DNA from 2 places in the Dechloromonas aromatica RCB genome. Region 2 is predicted to be linked to the other one. Evidence: riboswitches for the same ligand, from Rfam matches in the RefSeq annotation. Region 2 holds a riboswitch; the other holds the start of a gene.
The links. Region 2 has a riboswitch for glycine ahead of gcvT (glycine cleavage system aminomethyltransferase GcvT). Riboswitches for the same ligand answer to the same signal wherever they lie in the genome.
Positions count from the first base shown of each region.

Region 1: another riboswitch for glycine. It lies ahead of DARO_RS16430 (trimeric intracellular cation channel family protein); the one in region 2 lies ahead of gcvT (glycine cleavage system aminomethyltransferase GcvT).

Region 1 is NC_007298.1:3,455,621-3,466,382, reverse strand. It holds gene DARO_RS16435 (OsmC domain/YcaO domain-containing protein) at 1-1,655, opposite strand, end outside; glycine riboswitch at 1,850-1,944, shown strand; gene DARO_RS16430 (trimeric intracellular cation channel family protein) at 1,974-2,771, shown strand; gene DARO_RS16425 (Fe-Mn family superoxide dismutase) at 2,948-3,532, opposite strand; gene xseA (exodeoxyribonuclease VII large subunit) at 3,572-4,924, opposite strand; gene DARO_RS16415 (MotA/TolQ/ExbB proton channel family protein) at 5,208-5,813, shown strand; gene DARO_RS16410 (ExbD/TolR family protein) at 5,817-6,230, shown strand; gene lpxK (tetraacyldisaccharide 4'-kinase) at 6,230-7,231, shown strand; gene DARO_RS16400 (Trm112 family protein) at 7,212-7,388, shown strand; gene kdsB (3-deoxy-manno-octulosonate cytidylyltransferase) at 7,388-8,173, shown strand; gene adk (adenylate kinase) at 8,248-8,901, shown strand; gene DARO_RS16385 (6-phosphofructokinase) at 8,912-10,171, shown strand; gene DARO_RS16380 (sodium-translocating pyrophosphatase) at 10,200-10,762, shown strand, end outside.
Region 2 is NC_007298.1:2,654,491-2,665,252, forward strand. It holds gene nusA (transcription termination factor NusA) at 1-1,454, opposite strand, end outside; gene rimP (ribosome maturation factor RimP) at 1,476-1,916, opposite strand; gene rluB (23S rRNA pseudouridine(2605) synthase RluB) at 2,034-3,056, opposite strand; gene scpB (SMC-Scp complex subunit ScpB) at 3,053-3,529, opposite strand; gene DARO_RS12635 (segregation and condensation protein A) at 3,558-4,409, opposite strand; gene DARO_RS12640 (lipid-A-disaccharide synthase N-terminal domain-containing protein) at 4,411-4,701, opposite strand; gene DARO_RS12645 (tryptophan--tRNA ligase) at 4,701-5,903, opposite strand; gene DARO_RS12650 (site-2 protease family protein) at 5,911-6,564, opposite strand; gene DARO_RS12655 (L-threonylcarbamoyladenylate synthase) at 6,572-7,198, opposite strand; gene DARO_RS12660 (3',5'-nucleoside bisphosphate phosphatase) at 7,200-8,039, opposite strand; glycine riboswitch at 8,150-8,238, shown strand; glycine riboswitch at 8,250-8,329, shown strand; gene gcvT (glycine cleavage system aminomethyltransferase GcvT) at 8,407-9,498, shown strand; gene gcvH (glycine cleavage system protein GcvH) at 9,522-9,908, shown strand; gene gcvP (aminomethyl-transferring glycine dehydrogenase) at 10,040-10,762, shown strand, end outside.

The sequences.
Region 1 (10,762 bases), 800 kb from region 2:
TCCCAGATCAAATCCTCGATTGGGTAGATTTCCGAATAACCCGGCACCAGGATGCGACAGGCGGTGGCGCCAAGCTGGTCATAGACCGCCATGTACACTTCCTTGCCCATGTCTTCGAGAATGCCGAACAGGGCGGCGGCTTCCTCGGCATTGGATTCTTCACCGTGGCCGGAGAAATCCCATTCGACAAAATCGTAATCGGCTTTGGCGCTGAAAAAGCGCCACGACACCACGCCACTGGAGTCGATGAAGTGTTCGACAAAGTTGTTCGGCTCGGTGACGGCATTGCTTTCAAAGGTCGGCCGGGGCAAGTCGTTCAGGCCTTCGAAGCTGCGTCCCTGCAGCAACTCGGTCAGGCTGCGTTCGAGCGCGACTTCCAGGCTCGGGTGCGCGCCGAAGGAGGCGAAGACGCCGCCGGTGCGCGGGTTCATCAGGGTGACGCACATCACCGGGAATTCGCCGCCCAGCGACGCATCCTTGACCAGCACCGGGAAGCCCTGGTTTTCCAGCTCGGCAATGCCGGCCAGGATGCCGGGGTATTTCGCCAGTACGTCGGACGGCACATCCGGCAGCGCGATTTCGCCTTCGAGGATTTCCCGCTTGACGGCGCGCTCGAAAATTTCCGACAGGCACTGCACCTGCGCCTCGGCCAGCGTGTTGCCGGCGCTCATGCCGTTGCTGAGGAACAGATTGTCGATCAGGTTGGTCGGGAAATACACCGTCTCGCCGTCCGACTGCCGCACGTAAGGCAGCGCACAGATGCCGCGTTCGGTATTGCCGGAATTGGTGTCATAGAGATGCGAGCCGCGCAACTCGCTGTCCGGGTTATAGATTTCCAGGCAGTAGTCGTCGAGCAGGCCCTTCGGTAGCGCGTCCTTCTTGCCCGGCTTGAACCAGCGTTCGTGCGGGTAATGCACGAAGGGCGCGTTGCCAATGTCTTCGCCCCAAAACTGGTCGTTGTAGAAATGGTTGCAATTCATCCGCTCGATGAATTCGCCCAAGGCCGAGGCCAGCGCGCTTTCCTTGGTCGCGCCCTTGCCATTGGTGAAGCACATCGGCGAATGCGCATCGCGGATATGTAGCGACCACACATTGGGCACCAGATTGCGCCACGACGCGATTTCGATCTTCATGCCGAGGCCGGCCAAAATGCCGGACATGTTGGCGATGGTTTGTTCCAGCGGCAGGTCCTTGCCGGCGATATAGGTGCTGGCTTCCGAATCCGGATTCAGCGTCAGCAAGGCCTGCGCATCGGCATCGAGATTCTCGACCTCCTCGATCACGAACTCCGGACCGGTTTGCACCACCTTTTTCACGGTACAGCGGTCGATGGAGCGCAGAATGCCCTGCCGGTCCTTGGCGGAAATATCTGCCGGCAACTCGACCTGGATCTTGAAAATCTGCTGGTAGCGGTTTTCGGGATCGACGATATTGTTCTGCGACAGGCGGATATGCTCGGTCGGAATGTTGCGCGTGTCGCAGTACAACTTCACGAAGTAAGCCGCACACAAGGCCGACGAAGCCAGAAAGTAATCGAACGGCCCCGGCGCCGAGCCATCGCCCTTGTAGCGGATGGGCTGGTCGGCGATGACCGTGAAGTCATCGAACTTGGCCTCAAGACGCAGCTTGTCGAGAAAATTGACCTTGATTTCCATGCGGGAATTCCAAAAATAGCGTTCAAAACGGATTGGCCACCATTATCCGGTTTTCCCGGGTGTAAAACCGTGTTTCTCGGCAGTTCGAGGGTACGGCGGATGGTGACGCTTGGCGGACTGTGTCTTTCACCCGGAGATATTGATGCGTACGCGCCACCCCTGATTGACAGGCAGTCATCGCTGTCAGGATAATCAAAACATCTGCAGGAGAGAGAGTCGTGGATTTACACACTCCGCCGAAGGCGCAAACTCCCATAATCGCTCAGGCATACCGAACTGCAGAAATGATTCGCCGGCTGGAGAGAAGTTGAGAGCGTCTTGGCGCTCGGCAACTCACCGAAGGGGCAGGCTCTTGTTGAGCCGAAACTCTCAGGTAAAAGGACAGGGGGAGAGGCGTCACGGAAGCACTCAATTCGAGTCTTCCGATTTTTGACGGAGTCTCTCCTGATGTTCGATAGTCTCGCCCACGTTTTTCAGCCTCTCGCTATCAAGCAATTCAACTTGTTACTGGTCATTTATCTGGTTGCCATCACCGCCGAAGCGATGTCCGGTGCCCTGGCAGCAGGACGTCGCAACATGGATTTCTTCGGGGTGGCCGTGATCGCCTTTGTCACCGCTCTGGGAGGCGGAACCATCAGGGATGTCGTTCTTGGCAATTACCCGATTGGTTGGACGCAGCATCCCGAATACGTGTATCTGGTGACCCTGGCTGGTTTGGCCACGACCTTGCTTGCCAAGTTCATGCACCACCTGAAAAACGTCTTTCTGATGCTGGATGCACTCGGGTTGGTCGCCTTCTCGCTGATTGGTTGCAATGTGGCCCTGCAACTTGAATACCCGACGGTAGTAGTCATCATGGCCGGCATGCTGACGGGGATATGCGGAGGCGTTTTGCGCGATGTGCTGTGCAACCAGGTGCCCGTCGTATTTTGCCGGGAGCTTTATGCCAGCGTGTCACTCTTTGTTTGCGCCCTATTTCTCGCGTTGAGGTCGCTGGACTTGGATGCCAACCTCAATACGATGATGTGCTTCATTCTCGGCTTCGGATTTCGCATGCTGGCGCTACGTTTGAGCTGGAAGCTTCCGACCTTCTCCTATCAGCAGCGATGGGATTAGTGCTGAGCGCGCTATTTTTAATCACTCGACGGCTACTCATGTTTACCAGCAGCCATTTTTGATTGCGGGACCTGACAGTCCGCAATGATCGATTGATTGTCCGTCCGGATGAATCTGCGTCCATGAAAAAGGGAGCTGCTAGCTCCCTTTTTGTCCTGAAATAACAGCAGCAGGAATCAGGCGAAGTTGGCTTCGACGAAGGACCAGTTGACCAGCGAGGCCAGGAAGGTTTCGACAAACTTCGGACGCATGTTGCGGTAGTCGATGTAGTAGGCGTGTTCCCAGACGTCGACGCAGAGCAGGGCCTTGTCGCCGGTGGTCAGCGGGGTGCCGGCGGCGCCCATGTTGACGATGTCGAGGGAGCCGTCGGCCTTCTTGACCAGCCAGGTCCAGCCGGAACCGAAGTTGCCGACCGCAGAGGTCTGGAAGGCAGTCTTGAAGGCATCCAGCGAGCCCCACTTGGCATTGATGGCAGCAGCCAGCGTGCCAGCCGGAGCGCCGCCGCCGTTCGGCTTCATGCAGTTCCAGAAGAAGCTGTGGTTCCAGACCTGGGCTGCGTTGTTATAAACGCCACCAGCCGGTGCCTTCTTGACGATGGCTTCGAGGTCGAGGTTTTCGTACTCGGTACCCTTGATCAGGTTGTTCAGGTTGGTGACATAAGCCTGATGGTGCTTGCTGTAGTGGTAATCGAAGGTCTCGGCCGACATGTGCGGGGCGAGGGCATCCTTGGCGTACGGCAGCTGGGGCAGTTGATGTTCCATGTATATTCTCCGTTGTATTTAAGGGGTGAAACGAAAATTCTAGTCAGCTTCGGGCATCGCCACAACCTGATTGACGGTCGCGGTCGCCGTGCCTTGAGCAAAGCTGAGTTTGAGGGCGTCGCCGGGCGTTAGTGCTGAGGCATTGCGGATGGCTCGGCCATCAGGGCCAATCGCCAGCGCATAACCCCGGGTCAGTACCGCATGCGGATCCAGTTGCTTGAGACTGCTGGACAGCGAATTAAGTTTCCCGGAATGTTGAGAAAGTGCCCATTGGGTCTGTTTGCCCAGTCGATGGCGCAAGTGTTCCAATGTTCTGGCCAGCAACTCAGGGCGCGGCCGTGCCGTCGCCTGGCGCTGGCCGAGGGTGGTCAGCTGCAGACGGGCGTGATCCATCTGGCGGAGCAGGGCGCGTTGCAGGCGCTGGCTGAGCGCCTCGTTTTCCTGCTGGCGCAGGCGAATCCGTTCAGCCGGGTGAACCAGCCGGCTACCCAGCCAGTCAATACGCTGTTGCTGATCGGCCAGCCCACGCTCCACCCGTCGCTGGAGTTGGCCTTCAAGTTGGCTGAGGCGGGTGAGCAGGCTATCGCGGTCGGGACTGACCAGCTCGGCGGCAGCCGTTGGTGTCGGGGCGCGCAAATCGGCAGCGAAATCAGCAATCGTAAAGTCGGTTTCGTGACCAACGCCGGCAATCACTGGAATGGCTGAAGCGCGAATGGCGCGGGCAACACACTCTTCGTTGAAAGCCCACAGATCTTCGATGCTGCCGCCGCCACGGCACAGGATGATCGTATCGCAGTCGCTGGCACTGGCCTGGCCGAGGGCTTCGGCTATTTTTTGACTGGCGCCTTCGCCCTGGACGAGGCTGGGGAAGATGGTGATCCGCAGGTGGGGCGCCCGTCGATGCAGGGTGGTCAATACATCGCGCAACGCGGCGGCCTGCAGGCTGCTGACAATCGCAATGTGCCGGGGAAACGGGGCAATCGGGCGTTTGCTTTCGGGGGCGAACAGGCCCTCTGCTTCGAGCTGTGCCTTCAGGCGCAGGAAGCGCTCGAAAAGATCGCCCTGGCCGGCCCGGCGGACGGCTTCGATGTTGAGCTGGAATTCGCCGCGCGGTTCGTAAAAAGAAACCAGCGCCCGTGCTTCAATCTTCTGGCCATTTTCCAGGCGCCAGCCCAGCAACTGGGCTCTACTCCGCCATATCACGCAGCGGACTTGGGCGCTGCTGTCCTTCAGCGAAAAATAGACGTGTCCGGACGAGGCATAGGTCAGGTTGGAAATCTCGCCACCGACCCAGGTCAGTGGAAAAGCCGATTCCAGACAGTCCCTTACCAGGCGGTTGAGACTGGCGACGCTGAGGACTGTGTTACTGACAGGTGAGGTGGGCGCTGGCATGGTCGGATTGTAACCTGCAGCCGAAAAGATATGTCCCTTGTTGACAGGGTGAAATTTTCTTAAGTATATGATTTTAAAAGGCGCAAACTAAGTGCCTTGTATTTTGGCAGAGCAGGAAAAGTCCTTTGAGGGGTAGGGTTTAGCATCGTTAATGACAACTGATTCACAGACTTATCCACAGCTTTTGGGGATAAGCCGCGGCAAGGGCGCTATTTCGTCGCTTGCTCTGTGGCGGAGGGCAGGGCAAAATTGCGGGCTAAATTTCCACCAAGGAATCTGACAAGTGATTGAAATCGTAAAGGCGGCCGGTTGGCCCATCTGGCCCTTGTTACTGGCTTCGATTATTTCCGTGGCGCTGATTATTGAGCGCGTGGTTGCCTTGCGCCGCTCCAAAGTGGTGCCGCACGGTCTGCTGCAGCGTGCGGTTGGCGAGTTCAAGCGTGGCGCCAATAACGACAAGCTACTGGAAGAGCTCGAAGGCCACTCACCGCTCGGTCGTGTCCTTTCTGCCGGTTTGCGCAACGTCAATTCGACCCGCGAGATCATGAAGGAGTCGATCGAGGAAGCCGGTTCCGCAGTTTCCCATGAGCTGAATCGTTATCTGACGACACTCGGTACCATCGCCTCGATCAGCCCGCTGATGGGTCTGTTCGGCACCGTGGTCGGGATGATCGAGATTTTCGGTTCGCAGTCGCCGAGCGGCGCTAACCCGATGCAACTGGCCCACGGTATTTCCGTTGCGCTGTACAACACCGGCTTCGGTCTGGTCATCGCCATTCCCAGCCTGATTGCCTGGCGGCATTTCCGGGCGCTGGCCGACGGCTTTGTGGTCGAGATGGAGCAGCAAGCCGTTCGCCTCGTCGAGTACATGCACGGCGACCGGAAGTAAGTCATGAATTTTCAGCGCGGCCGTAGCCGGGAAGAGCCGGAAATCAACCTGATCCCGATGATCGACGTGTTACTGGTCATCATCATCTTCCTGATGCTGACCACCACTTACGCCAAGTTCTCCGGGCTGGAAATCAACCTGCCGACGGCCGATGCCAGCAAGCAGGCCGAGCAGCCGAACGAGGTCGATGTCGCCGTGACCGCCAGTGGTCAGGTCCTGGTCAATAAATCGCCTTTGGCCACCACCGACGTCAAGAGCATCGCTGATGGCTTGCGCCGGGCTGCCGGTAGCCGTGAGGATCCGCTGATCGTCATCAATGCCGACGCCAAGGCCACGCATCAAAGCGTGGTCGACGTGATGCAGGCGGCGCAGACGGCCGGTTATCCACATATTTCCTTCGCCACCCAGAATCGCTGATGCTGGCGCGCTGGCTACAGCGACAGTGGTTCGATCAACGCCGGCGTCAGCCGGCGTTGTGGCTTTTGCTGCCGCTTGCCTGGCTGTATGCCGGCTTGAGTGCGCTCAATCGCCTGTTGGCCAAACCCAAACACTTGCCGGTGCCGGTCATCGTGGTGGGCAACATCATCGTCGGTGGGGCGGGCAAGACACCGCTGACCCTGTGGCTGGCTCGTCAGTTGCGCGATCGTGGCTGGCGACCGGGCATTGTCAGCCGTGGCTATGGCCGTTCCGGGGATGAGGTCAGGACGGTTTCCGCACAATCGCGACCGGAGGAAGTTGGCGACGAGCCCTTGTTGCTCGCCCGGCGCAGCGGGGTTCCCGTCTGGGTTGGACGCCATCGGGCAGTTGCCGGCGAGGCCTTGCTGGCTGCCCACCCGGAAGTGAATGTCTTGCTCTGCGACGACGGTTTGCAGCATTACGCCCTGGCGCGGGACGTCGAACTTGTCGTCTTTGATGTCCGTGGTGCCGGCAATGGCTGGCGGCTGCCGGTCGGGCCATTGCGTGAGCCGGTGTCGCGGCTGGCGAGCGCCGATGCAGTCATTTGCAACGGCCAGCCGGAAACCCTCCTGCCGACTGCGACGCCGAGCTTTGAGATGAGTCTCAAGCCCGGCTTGTTCTATCGCGTCGATGTTGCTGGCCAGTCAGCTTCTGCCGAGAGTCTGCGTGACCGGGGGCGGCTTTATGCGCTGGCCGGTATTGGCAATCCGGAGCGCTTCTTCCGGACGCTGGAATCCTTGGGGTTGTCGTGCGAAACCCGTCCGTTTCCGGATCATCATCGCTATGTTGCGGCCGATCTGGCATTTGCCAAAGACGGCATCCTGCTGATGACCGAGAAGGATGCAGTAAAATGTGCAGGAATGACGGCGGGTGAAACCTGGGTTTTGCCTGTCCAGGCCGAGCTTTCGCCGGCCCTGATTGATTTAATCGTGGAGAAACTTCGTGGACGCCAGGTTGCTTGATATTCTCGTCTGCCCGATTTGCAAGGGCAATCTCGAACACCGCAAGGCTGAGAAGGAGCTGGTCTGCAAGCCTTGCAAGCTGGCTTTCCCGATCCGTGACGATATTCCCATCATGCTCGAGGATGAAGCGCGCCAGCTGACGGCGGACGGGCAGTAATGTCCGGTCTGGCTTTCAAGGTCGTCATTCCGGCGCGTTACGCATCGACCCGTTTGCCGGCCAAGCCGTTGCTCGATCTCGGCGGTAAGCCGATGGTTGTCCGGGTGGCTGAGCGGGCGCGACTGTCGGGGGCGGACGAAATCTGGGTGGCGACTGATCACCTGGAGGTTCGTGCCGCAGCAGAAGCGCACGAAGTTGCCGCCCTGATGACGCGCAGCGACCACGCCACGGGGACCGACCGTCTGGCTGAAGTGGTCGAGCAGCGTGGCTGGGCCGGTGACACCATCATCGTCAATGTGCAGGGCGACGAGCCGCTGATCGAGCCGGAAGTGATCATCCAGACGGCGCGCCAGCTGGCGGCCAGCGGTGCCGATATCGCGACGGTGGCCCACCCGATTACCGATGCGGCGGATTTTTTCAATCCGAACGTCGTCAAGGTGGTTTGCCGGGCGGATGGCGATGCGGCCTACTTTTCCCGGGCGCCGATTCCCTATGCCCGCGATCATTTTGCCAAAGAGGACGGCGGCGAAACCCTGCCGGCCAACTTCCCGGCTTATCGCCACGTTGGCTTGTATGCCTATCGGGCCAGTTTTTTGAAGGCCTATGCCGGATTGATGCCGGCACCCACCGAGCATTTTGAGTCGCTGGAACAACTGCGTGCGTTGTGGCATGGCTACCGGATCAGCGTGACGCTGATCGACGCTGCCCCGGCGCCCGGCGTCGATACGCCCGAAGACGCAGAGCGGATGCGCAAACTGTTTGACCGTGCCAATAATTGCGAGTAATTTTCCGCTTCTAGAGAGCGGCCAGCATTGAAGCCGATAACAAGAATTTCTTAGACAAAACCGAGGGACTTTTCATGAAATTGATTCTGTTGGGCGCACCTGGCGCCGGCAAGGGAACGCAAGCCACTTTCATTTCCAAGCAGTTTGGCATTCCGCAGATTTCCACCGGCGACATGTTGCGTGCCCAGGTCAAGGCTGGCACCGCGCTGGGTCTCGAAGCCAAGAAGCACATGGATGCAGGCGGCCTGGTGCCGGATGCCGTGATCATCGGTATGGTCAAGGATCGCCTGACCCAGGACGATTGCAAGAACGGTTACCTGTTCGACGGCTTCCCGCGCACCATTCCCCAGGCTCAGGCGATGAAGGATGCTGGTGTGCCGATCGAGTTCGTCCTCGAAATCGACGTGCCGGACAGCGACATCGTCGAGCGCATGGCTGGTCGCCGTGCCCACCTGGCTTCGGGGCGCACCTATCACGTCAAGTTCAACCCGCCGAAGGTTGAAGGCATCGACGACGTGACCGGCGAACCGCTCGTGCAACGTGACGACGATAAGGAAGAAACCGTCAAAAAACGTCTGGAAATCTACCATTCGCAAACCAAGCCGCTGGTCGATTTCTACGGCAAGTGGGCGGCCGAAGGCGATGCCAAGGCCCCCAAGGTGCGCAAGGTGGCCGGCGTCGGTAGCGTCGACAACATCACCAAGAGCGTTTTTGAAGCGCTGAAATAAGGAGCTAAAGATGGCGGCGAAAAATGCCTTCTACGCGCAGTCGGGGGGCGTAACCGCCGTCATCAACGCCACGGCGTGCGGCCTGATCCAGGAAGCACGCCGGCATCCCGAGAAAATCGGGAAAGTCTACGCCGGGCGCGATGGCATCATCGGGGCGCTGACGGAAGACCTGATTGATACCAGCCTCGAATCCGACGAGGACATCGCCCGCCTGCGGCACACGCCGGGCGGCGCATTCGGATCCTGTCGATACAAGCTGAAAAGCCTGGAGCAGCATCGGGCGCAATACGAACGCCTGATCGAGGTCTTCAAGGCGCATGACATCGGCTATTTCTTCTACAACGGCGGCAACGACTCCATGGATACCGCCTGGAAGGTGTCGCAGATCGCCGAGAAAATGGGTTACCCGGTCGTCTGCGTCGGCGTACCGAAAACGGTCGATAACGACCTGCCGCATACCGACTGTTGCCCCGGCTTCGGTTCGGTCGCCAAGTACGTGGCGACTTCGATTCGCGAGGCCGGCTACGATGTGGCCTCGATGGCACGAACCTCGACCAAGATTTTTGTCCTGGAAGTCATGGGCCGCCATGCCGGCTGGATCACTGCCGCTTGCGGCCTGGCGTCCGAAAATGCCGGCGAACCGCCGCATATCCTGCTCTTCCCGGAGGTGCCGTTCGATCCGGAGCGTTTCCTGGTTCGCGTCGATGAGTGCGTCAAGCAATACGGTTACTGCACCGTTGCGGTTTCGGAAGGCTTGTCCGATGCGGCCGGCAATCTGATCGCCGAGTCCGGGACCAAGGATGCTTTCGGGCACTCGCAACTGGGTGGCGTCGGCCAGATGGTGGCCCAATTGATCAAGGACAAACTGGGTTACAAGTATCACTGGGCGCTGGCCGATTACCTGCAGCGCTCGGCCCGTCATCTGGCCTCGAAAACCGATCTGGATCAGGCGCATGCCCTGGGTGTTGCCGCCGTTGATCTGGCCTTGCAGGGCAAGAATGCGGTGATGGCAACGATCGAGCGTCTGGCCGATGCGCCGTATCGCTGGCAAATCGGCGATGCGCCGCTGGCCGAGATCGCCAACGTCGAGCGCAAGATGCCGCCCGAGTTCATCTCGCCGGATGGCTTCCATATCACCGATGCGTGTCGGACCTACCTGCAGCCATTGATTGATGGCGAGGAGCCGCCGCCGTATCGCAACGGTCTGCCGGATTACATCCGCTTGAAGAATATTTCCGTCGCCAAAAAGCTGGAGATTTTCACCATTTGATTTCGTTGTTAACCAAGGAGGGGGAGTAATGAGTACAGCGTTGTTGCTGGCGCTTGGTTGCGCCGTGTTGGCAGTCCTGTATGGCTGGATTTCCAGTCGTCAGATCCTCGCGTTGCCCGCTGGCAACGAGCGTATGCAGGAGATCGCCAAAGCCATCCAGCAGGGGGCGGAAGCGTATCTCAGCCGCCAGTACAAGACCATCGCGATGGTCGGCGTCATTCTCTTCCTGGTGATCGGGCTCATTCCCAAGCTCGGTTGGCTGACGGCTTTCGGCTTCCTGATTGGTGCCGTGCTGTCCGGCGCGGCAGGCTTCATCGGCATGAATGTCTCCGTGCGCGCCAATGTCCGGACGGCTGAAGCTGCCCGCAGTGGCATCGCTGCGGCGCTGGATGTGGCTTTCAAGGGGGGCGCCATTACCGGTATGCTGGTGGTTGGCCTTGGCCTGCTCGGCGTGGCCGGCTACTTTGCTTTCCTGAAGTCGACCGCTGCGCCGGGGGCTGACCTGCACCACATCATCGAGCCGCTGGTTGGTCTGGCCTTTGGTTCCTCGCTGATCTCCATTTTTGCCCGACTCGGTGGCGGTATCTTCAC
Region 2 (10,762 bases):
CGTGCCTTCAGGATAAGATCCTTGGCACGCTCATCGTCAATGCCGGTCATTTCCGTCAATTCATCAACAGCCAATTCCGCGAGATCATCCCGGGTTTTGACATCGTGTCCAGCCAGTTTGGCGGCCAGTTCCTTGCTCATGCCTTCGAGACCAATCAGGTCTTCGGAAACACTTTCCAGCTTTTCTTCAGTTGCGATAGCCTCGGTGAGCAGGACGTTACGAGCCCGATTACGCAACTCATTTACGATTTCCTCATCCAGACCTTCGATTTCCAGCATTTCTGCCAGCGGCACGTAGGCCACTTCTTCCAGCGTCGAGAACCCTTCCTCGATCAGCAGATCGGCAAGTTCTTCATCGATATCCAGCTTTTCCATAAAGACGACGCGCGTCTCGGCGAATTCGGCTTCGGATTTCTTGGCCGACTCGTCCTGCGTCATCAGATTGATGGTCCAGCCAGTCAGTTCGGAGGCCAGGCGAACGTTCTGCCCGTTGCGACCGATGGCGATCGCAAGGTTATCCTCGTCGACCACGACATCCATTGCGTGCTTTTCTTCATCAACCACGATGGAGGACACTTCAGCTGGCGACAACGCGCCGATAACGAATTGCGCCGGATCGGCTGACCACAGCACGATGTCGATATTCTCGCCACCGATTTCGTTACGAACGGCGGTAACCCGGGAACCGCGCAAACCGACGCAGGTACCGATTGGATCAACACGGGGATCGTTCGACTTGACAGCGATTTTGGCGCGCAGACCGGGGTCACGGGCACAGGCCTTGAGTTCCATCAGGCCATCGGAAATTTCCGGCACTTCCATGTCAAAAAGCTTGATGACAAATTCCGGAGCGGTGCGCGAAAGGATGATTTGCGGACCACGGGCATTGCGATCAATGCGCAGCAAATAGGCACGAACTCTGTCGCCGACACGCAGATTTTCCTTGGGGATCATCTGGTCGCGCGGCAGCATGGCTTCAATTTTACCAGCCTCAATAATGGCGTTGCCACGCTCCATGCGCTTGATGGTACCGGAAACGACATGCTCGCCGCGACCAAGAAAGTCAGCCAGAATCTGCTCGCGCTCGGCGTCGCGGATCTTCTGCAAAATAACCTGTTTGGCAGCCTGAGCACCGATACGACCAAAATCGATCGGCTCAAGCGGCTCTTCCAGAGAGTCGCCGGGCTCGATTTCAGGATCATCCTTCTGGGCATCGGACAACGGAATTTCGAGGAATTCGTTGACGTATTCGTTATCCGGCACAACCTGCCAGCGACGGAATGATTCGAAGCTACCAGTGTCGCGATCGATTGAGATACGAACATCGGCCTCGTCATTGATGCGCTTTTTGGTCGCTGACGCGAGTGCCAGCTCAAGGGCGCCAAAGACGATCTCCTTGCTGACATTTTTTTCGCGGGCCAGAGCATCGACCAGCAGCAAAATTTCACGGCTCATGGGCTAAAACCTCCTAGTCCTTCAGTCGAAACGAGGCACCAGACGTGCCTTCTCGATATTGGTGAATTCCAGTTCCACATCATCTTTTGCCAGGCGCAAACCAACCTTGCCATCTTTCAGGCCAAGCAGTTCACCCTGGAAATTGCGGCGCCCCCCCTGGGGAATACGAACCTTTATTTGAATTTCCTGGCCAGAAAAACGCTCGAAATCTGCAGCCTTCTTGACGACTCGATCGAGCCCCGGCGAAGAAATTTCAAGACGATCAAAATCGAAATTCTCGACTTCGAAAACACGCGTCAGCTGATTGGAAACCTTGGCACAATCCTCAACATCAATACCGGTTTCTTTCGCCGGCGCATCGATGAAGACGCGAATCGTACGACCGCGCGGCGACATCTCGACATCAACGAGTTCATAACCCAGACCAACAACAGTCGTTTCAAGCAGCGTGTTTAAATCCATAGCCACAAATAAAAAATGGGCGAAACGCCCACATCACAATAAAAAGATGCCCGCCAGAAACGACGGGAGGAACAAACCCGTGAATTATAACGAGTTTATTCCCCCCAGTAAATCGATTTACGTGCCTTCAGGGCCTTTTCGCTGAGACGATGGCATGTTTTCGAGTTCTCGCATCAGCATTTTGATTTCCGCCTCTTTCAACTCGCGGGCCATACCTCGTTTCAGTTGCGGCGGCAGGATGAACGGGCCATAGCGAACGCGAATCAATCGGCTGACCGTGCAACCGACCGCCTCGAACATGCGACGGACCTCACGGTTACGCCCCTCGGAGATCGTTACTCGGTACCAGTGGTTCGCCCCCTCGCCACCACCGTCGTGTAGCGAACCAAAGTTCGCTCGACCATCTTCCAGTTCGACGCCGTGCAACAGCTTCTGTTGTGCATCCAGGGTCAGTTCACCAAGAACACGCACGGCGTACTCGCGAACCAGTTCCGAACTCGGATGCATCAGTTTGTTGGCCAGCTCACCAGAAGTAGTGAATAACAGCAAACCCGAGGTATTGAAGTCGAGGCGACCGACATTGATCCACCGCCCACCGCGCATCCGTGGCAGCGCAGCAAACACCGACGGCCGACCATCCGGGTCGTCGCGCGAAACGATTTCGCCTTCCGGCTTGTGATACATCAAGACGCGCGGCGGACGAGAACTGCCCGTAAAGCGGATATTGATCAGGCGGCCACCAATTTTGACCTTGTCGGAATTCACAACCGATTGCCCTACAGTCGCCACGACGCCATTGACGCTGACCTTGCCTGCAGCAATCCACTCTTCCATTTCGCGACGCGAACCGACACCAGCCTCGGCCAGCACCTTCTGCAAACGCACTGGCTTGGCCTCAGCAAGCGGCCGTCCGTCGCGGGCGACGCTACCACGATTGGCTCTTCCGCCGGTATTGGGTGCCGGCTTTCTGCGCGGCGCAGGTTTCGCCCCCTGAGCATCGCCTGGCACCTGGTCACGCTGCGCGGCCGCGCGTCCACGCGACGGTGCGCCGACACGTGGACCTGCATCTTCCGGTCGGCGCTCGGCAGCCCCCTCGGATTTGTTCGACGATTGACGGAATGGTGTGCGTTTATTTTTCATTGTTCCAGCTCCAGTGTCTGGCTGATTTGTTCTAACGGCGGCAGTTCGCTGACGCTTCTGAGACCGAGATCATCGAGAAATTGCTTGGTCGTGGCAAATAGCGCTGGCCGCCCCGGTGTATCACGATGGCCGACAACATCGATCCAGCCGCGCTCTTCAAGGGTTTTGACGACGTTGGTATTGACCGCGACACCACGAATCTCTTCGATATCACCCCGCGTTACCGGCTGACGATAGGCGATGATGGCCAAGGTTTCAAGGACGGCGCGCGAATATTTTGGCGGCCGCTCGGGGTTCAAACGCTCGATGTACGGCAGGTATTCGGCCCGCGTCCGGAAGCGCCAGCCGGACGCGAGCTGGATCAGTTCGACCGGCCGCTCGGCCCACTCCTCGCGGAGCTGGTCGAGCAGCTTGCGCAGGGTTTCGGACGAAAATTCCTCGTCGAACATCTTTTTCATGTCGCTGGGCGTCATCGGCTCACGCGCGGCGAGCAGCGCCGCCTCAAGCACTCTCTTGATCAGGCTCGGTTCCACCTTGATGCACTCGAACGTAAATGGGTTGAAAAGCTTCGCTCTGGGTAATTTCAATCAGTTTTTCCCGGCCGAGTTCAAGCATGGCAATGAAATGAACAACCAGGCCAGGCACGCCCATTTCCGGGTCAAACAGGGTTTCGAACTGCACAAAACCACCCTTTTCCTGCAAGGCACGCAAGATGATGCCCATGTGCTCACGCACCGACAACTCCTCACGACCAATCTTGTGGTGCTTCTTCAAACCAGCCTGGCGCACCACAGCCATCCAGGCATCCTTCAGATCATCAACCGAGACTTCTGGCTGGCGCACATAGAGCGATTTTTCAATCAGCGTCTCGACCCAGAAAAACTCCCGCTCGGCTTGTGGCATTTCATTCAGCTTCTGCCCGGCCAGCTTGATCTGCTCGTACTCCATCAGGCGGCGAACCAGCTCGGCACGAGGATCTTCTGCTTCGTCACCCTCACCCAGTTTGGGACGCGGCAACAGCATGCGCGACTTGATCTCGATCAGCATGGCGGCCATGACCAGATATTCGGCCGCCAGTTCTAGATTGCTGGCATGCATGGACTCGATGTAATCGAGATACTGCCGGGTTAGCGGCGCCATGGGAATGTCGAGGATATCGACATTGGCCTTGCGAATCAGGTAAAGCAGCAGGTCAAGCGGCCCCTCGAAGGCATCGAGCATGATGGCCAGCGCATCGGGCGGGATATAAAGATCCTGCGGCAGATGCTCCATGGGCTCGCCATAGATGCGGGCGACCGGCGTAAAAAGCTCCGCAGTCTTGCCAATTTCAGGAACATCAAGCTCGGCAATCATCTCAGGAGGCCGCGGCGCGGCCCTTGCCCTTGTAGTGCAGATGCAGGTTGCGCAGGTAGATCACCACCGGCAACGCCTGCCCGAAAATAAAGACAGGATCCCTGCGGTGAATTGCATAGATCACCAACACCAAACTTCCTGCCAAACTGAAATACCAAAAGGCAACCGGGATCACGACCCGCTTGGCCTTTTCACTGCTCCACCACTGGATAACGAAGCGCATCATGAACAGCGCCTGGCCGCCAAAGCCAATACCGATCCAGATCAGCGCTTCCCAGTCATAACCGAACATCAGTGGTATTCCAGCCCCATCGACTCGCGGACATCGCGCATCGTTTCACGGGCGTATTCACGAGCCTTCTCGCAGCCGTCGGCAATGATGTTCTTGACCAGCGTCGGATCGTCCAGATAGACCTGCGCCCGCTCCCGCATCGGCACCTGCTCTTTCAGGATGCCATCAATGACCGGTTGCTTGCACTCGATGCAACCGATGCCGGCGGTCTTGCAACCCTGCTGCACCCATTCCTTGGTGCTGTCGTCGGAATAGACCTGATGCAGCTGCCAGACCGGGCAACGTGCCGGATCACCCGGATCGGTGCGACGCACGCGATTGGTGTCGGTCGGCATGCTCTTCACCTTCTTGGCCACCGATTCCTCGGATTCGCGCATGGTGATGGTGTTGTGATATGACTTGGACATCTTCTGCCCATCCAGGCCGGGCATTTTGGATTCCTCGGTCAGCAGGTAACCGGGTTCAACCAGGATCATCTTGCCCGTGCCTTCGAGGAAACCGAACAGGCGCTCACGGTCGATCGCCGACATGTGCTGAATTTCGTTGAGCATGGCCTTGGCCTGCTCGACGGCTTCCTTGTCGCCGTTCTGCTGAAAACGGGTGCGCAACTCTTCATACAAACGTGCCTTCTTGCTGCCCAGCTTCTTGACGGCCTCGCGAGCCTTGTCTTCGAAACCCGGCTCACGGCCATACATATGATTGAAGCGGCGGGCCAGCTCCCGGGTGAATTCAACGTGCGGAATCTGGTCTTCGCCAACCGGCACCTTGTCGGCACGATAGATCAGGATGTCGGCGCTCATCAGCAGCGGGTAGCCGAGGAAGCCGTAGGTTGTCAGGTCCTTGCCTGCCAGCTTTTCCTGCTGGTCCTTGTAGGTCGGCACCCGCTCCAGCCAGCTGAGCGGCGTCATCATCGACATCAGCAGGTGCAGTTCGGCATGCTCCGGCACCTTGGACTGGATGAACAGCGTCGCCTGATTCGGATCGACACCAGCCGCCAGCCAGTCGATGACCATGTCCATCGAGGACTTTTCGATCCCCTGCGGATTGTCGTATTGGGTGGTCAGCGCATGCCAGTCAGCCACAAAAAACAAGCAGGGGTATTCATGCTGGAGCTTGACCCAGTTCTTGAGAACACCGTGATAGTGGCCAAGGTGCAGCGACCCGGTTGGGCGCATGCCGGAGAGAACACGTTCTGCGTACATAGATTATTTAGTAAAGACCAAAAATTAACTCGATCGCCCGGGCTGACAAAACAACCAGCGGGTTCATGACAGCACCGAGGATACCGGTGAATAACAGGAGCAGCAAAATCGGAAAACCCCAGCGTTCGAGCTGGGCAAACTTCCATGCCAGCTGATGCGGTAGCAGGCTGACCGCGATGCGGCCACCATCAAGCGGCGGCAGGGGCAGCAGATTGAGCACCATCAGCACGCAATTGACCATGATGCCGATCTTGCTCATTTCGGAGAGCGGCAGCGTGTATTCGCTGCTTGGCAGCAGCCAGGCCAGCTTGAGCAAGGCAGCCCAGACGAAAGCCATGAAAAGGTTGGCTCCAGGACCGGCGGCAGCCACCCAGAACATGTCCTGTTTGGGTTTGCGCAGGCGACTGAAATCGACTGGTACCGGCTTGGCGTAGCCGAACAGGAAGGTACCACCCGAAAAGAGCAGGATAGTAATCGGGATGATAATGGTGCCGACCAGATCGATGTGGCGCAGCGGATTCAGGCTGATGCGCCCCTGCATCCAGGCGGTCGGATCGCCGAAATGTCGTGCCGCATAGCCGTGTGCCGCTTCGTGCAGCGTGATTGCAAAAATCACCGGCAGAGCCGATATGGCGAGGGTCTGGATCAGGCTTTCGAGCATGGGCCCTTTAGCCCAGACCGAAGATTTCGAGCGGACCGCGGCCGGCGCGAATCAGCTCGGGTGCCGAACCGGTCAGATCGATGACGGTTGTCGGCTCAGTACCACAAGGCCCCGCATCGAGAATCAGCTCCAATTGATCTTCAAGTCGATCCTGGATTTCCCAGCCTTCGGTCAGCGGAAACTCGTCGCCCGGCAACTGCAGCGTCGTTGTCAGCAGCGGCTCATTCAACTCTTCAAGCAAGGCCAGCGCGACCGGATGATCCGGCACACGCAGGCCGATGGTCTTGCGTTTCGGATGCATGACCCGGCGCGGCAGTTCCTTGGAACCTTCCAGAATGAAGGTATAGCTGCCCGGCGTCGCCGCCTTGAGCAGACGGTACTGTGCATTGTCGACCCGGGCGAAATGAGCAATTTCGGAAAGGTCGCGGACCATCAGCGTCAGGTGATGGCGATCATCCATCTGGCGAATCAGGCGAATCTTGTCCAGCGCTTCCTTGTCGCCGAGATGACAACCCAGCGCGTAGCAGGAGTCGGTGGGCAAGGCGACGATGGCGCCATTGCGAATAAATTCGGCTGCCTGGGCGAGCAGGCGCTGCTGCGGAGATTCGGGATGAATATTGACAACGCGTGCCATGTCAGAACACCAGACGCCAGACCGGTTTCAGGTCTTCAGGCAATTGAGGAAGTTTACCGAGATCCACATAGCTTTCCTCGGGCCCATGAAAATCGGAGCCGCGCGAAGCATGGAACTCATAATGACGAGCCAGACGGGCGAAATGCATCACGTGATCCGGCGAATGGCTGCCACAGGTCACTTCGATACCCTGACCGCCAACATCCTTGAAATCATCAAGGAAGCGGCGCATGTCACCACCGGACATCTTGTAGCGCCCGGGATGCGCGACAACGGCCACGCCGCCGGCGCCGGCGATCCAGCCAACCGCTTCTTCGAGCGTCGCCCAGCGATGGTCGACGTAGCCCGGCTTGCCGGGTGTCAGATAGTGTTGAAAGATACCGGCCATGTCCCGGGCAATCCCGATAGAGACCATATAGCGTCCAAAATGCGCTCGCGAGATCAGACTGGGATTGGTCACAAAACACAGGGCACCTTCATAGACGCCGGGAATACCGATCGCTGCGAGGGCGTCGCCCATGCGCTTGGCCCGCTCGACACGGCCAATACGAAGCTCATCAAGGCCACCGGTCAGTGCTGCATTGGCTGCATCGAAACCGAGTCCGACAATATGAATCGGGGTGCCGCGCCACTCAATGGAAATTTCGACACCATTGACGAAGCTCATGCCGACTTCCTCAGCAGTCGTCCGGGCTGTGACCAGACCACCGATATCGTCGTGATCGGTCAGCGCCCAAAGATCGACGCCGTTTTCTGCCGCGCGTCTAGCCACCACTTCGGGCGGCAACAGGCCGTCGGAAACGATGGAATGGCAGTGAAAATCGAAATTGGTAGGCGTCACAGGCAAGCGATTGAAGGCAAACGAAGAGTTTAGCACGAAGGAGGCCATGGCCCGGCCCCCCTTGTGCGGTGCAGCAGGTTGATTAGACCCGTGCATCCCGCTATAGTGCCTCCCGTTCCGTGGGAGAGCGCAGATCCGTCTGCCGCCGAAGGCGCAATTTCACCCGAAAACGCTCAGGCAAAAGGACCGCGGAACCAAAATGGCTGGCCATTTTGAAACTCTGGAGAGCGGCGTTAACAGCGCCCACCGATGGGGCAAATCTCTCAGGTATCGAGGACAGAGGGGTGAAACGCAAGATGTGTATCTTTCGTTTCACCCCTTTTTCGTTTCTAGAACTGGCGCCAACAACCGCCTGTAAAGGATTGATATGCTGAAGAAAACAGTTTTGAACGCCGCTCACCGCGCAATGAATGCCCGGATGGTCGATTTCGGTGGTTGGGACATGCCGGTCAACTACGGTTCGCAGATCGAGGAGCACAACGCGGTCCGCAACAACTGCGGCATGTTCGATGTTTCGCACATGTGCCCGGTCGACGTCGTTGGCGCGGATTGCCGCACCTTCCTGTCCCGCCTCGTCGCCAACGATGTGGCCAAGCTCAAGGTTTCCGGCAAGGCGCTCTATGCGGCCATGCTCAATGAAGCCGGCGGCGTCATCGACGACCTGATCATCTATTTCCTGACCGACACGCGCTTCCGCATCGTGGTCAATGCTGGCACCGCCGAGAAGGATCTGGCCTGGATGCAGGCCAAGGTCGCCGAATGGAAGCTCGACGTGACCATTACCCAGCGCCGTGACGGCGCCAACAATCTCGGCATCATCGCCGTCCAGGGCCCGAATGCCCGTGCCAAGGTGTGGGAAGTGCTGCCGCAGACCAAGGCCGCGACCGCAGGCCTGAAGGCTTTCTTCGCCGCTGAGGTCGATCAGTATTTCATTGCCAGCACCGGCTACACCGGTGAAGACGGTTACGAAATCATGATGCCGGCCGGCGAAGCAGAGGCTCTGTGGAACAAGCTCAATGCTGCTGGTGTTGCCCCCTGCGGCCTCGGTGCCCGCGACACGCTGCGCCTGGAAGCCGGCATGAACCTGTACGGCCAGGACATGGATGAGACGGTTTCGCCGCTCGACGCCGGCCTGGCTTGGACGGTTTCGCTGAACACCGACCGTGATTTCGTCGGCAAGGCTGCGTTGGTCACCAACGGCCAGCAGAAGCAGTTCCTCGGCCTGATCCTGCTCGACAAGGGCGTGCTGCGCGGCCACCAGAAGGTCATGACCAAGCAAGGCGACGGTGAAATCACCTCCGGAAGCTTCTCGCCGACGCTCCAGCAGTCCATCGCTCTCGCCCGCCTACCGCTCGGCGTGCAGATTGGCGACGAAGTCGAAGTCGATATCCGTGGCAAGGCTTTGAAAGCCAAGGTCACCAAACCCGTATTCGCCCGCAACGGCAAAGCAGTCATCTAATTCAACCCATTCAGGAGAAAACCATGTCGAACGTTCCTTCCAACCTCAAGTACACCGCCTCCCACGAATGGATGCTGCTCAACGCTGACGGCTCGGTCACTGTCGGCATTACCGACCACGCCCAGGAAGCCCTCGGCGACCTCGTTTTCGTCGAACTGCCGGAAGTCGGCGCCCATTTCGATGCCGAAAAGGAAATTGCTGTCGTCGAATCGGTCAAGGCTGCGGCTGACGTGTACGCCCCGATCGCCGGCACCGTGACCGAAGTCAATCAGGCCGCTGCCGATGCCCCGGAATCGGTCAATCAGGACGCCTACGCCGCCTGGCTGTTCAAGATGACCCCGGACAATGTCGCCGACCTCGACAAGATGCTTGACGCCGCTGCCTACCAGGCCGTTGCTGACGCCGCCTAAAAGCGGCATGTCGTTCCCGCCCCCACAGGGAGTCCCCTCTGGGGGCAAGCGGGAACCCAAAAACATCAAATCAGTGAATCCCCGCCTGGGCGGGGATGATGTATTCAAGTATATCTAATGCAAGGATTCCCATGCCGTTGAATCTTCCCCTTTCAGCCCTGGAGCAGCACGACGAGTTCATCGGCCGCCACATCGGCCCATGCTCGACCGAAATGGCTACCATGCTGACCGCCATCGGTGCCGACAGCCTGGAGCAGCTGATCGACCAGACCGTTCCCGCCGCCATCCGTTTGCCGGCTGATCTGCCGCTGCCCGCCCCGCGCCGCGAACACGAAGCGCTGGCCGACCTCAAGGCCATGGCCAGCAAGAATGTCGTCAACAAGTCCTGCATCGGCATGGGCTATTACGACACACTGACGCCCAAGGTCATCCTGCGCAACGTCATGGAAAACCCGGGCTGGTATACGGCCTACACGCCCTACCAGGCTGAAATCGCCCAGGGCCGCCTGGAAGCGCTGATGAACTTCCAGCAAATGGTCATCGACCTGACCGGACTGGAAATCGCCAACGCCTCACTGCTCGACGAAGCCACCGCCGCCGCTGAAGCGATGACCATGGCGCGCCGTGTTTCGAAGTCGAAATCCAACCGTTTCCTGGTCGATGCCAACTGTTTCCCGCAGAGTATCGACGTGGTCAAGACCCGCGCCGCCTATTTCGGCTTCGAGTTGGTCATCGGCAACATCGACGCGCACAAGGACGGTGACTTCTTCGGCGCCCTGCTCCAGTACCCGGGCGACAACGGCGAAGTCCGTGACCTGACCGACGTGATCGCCGGCCTGAAGGCCAAGGGCACG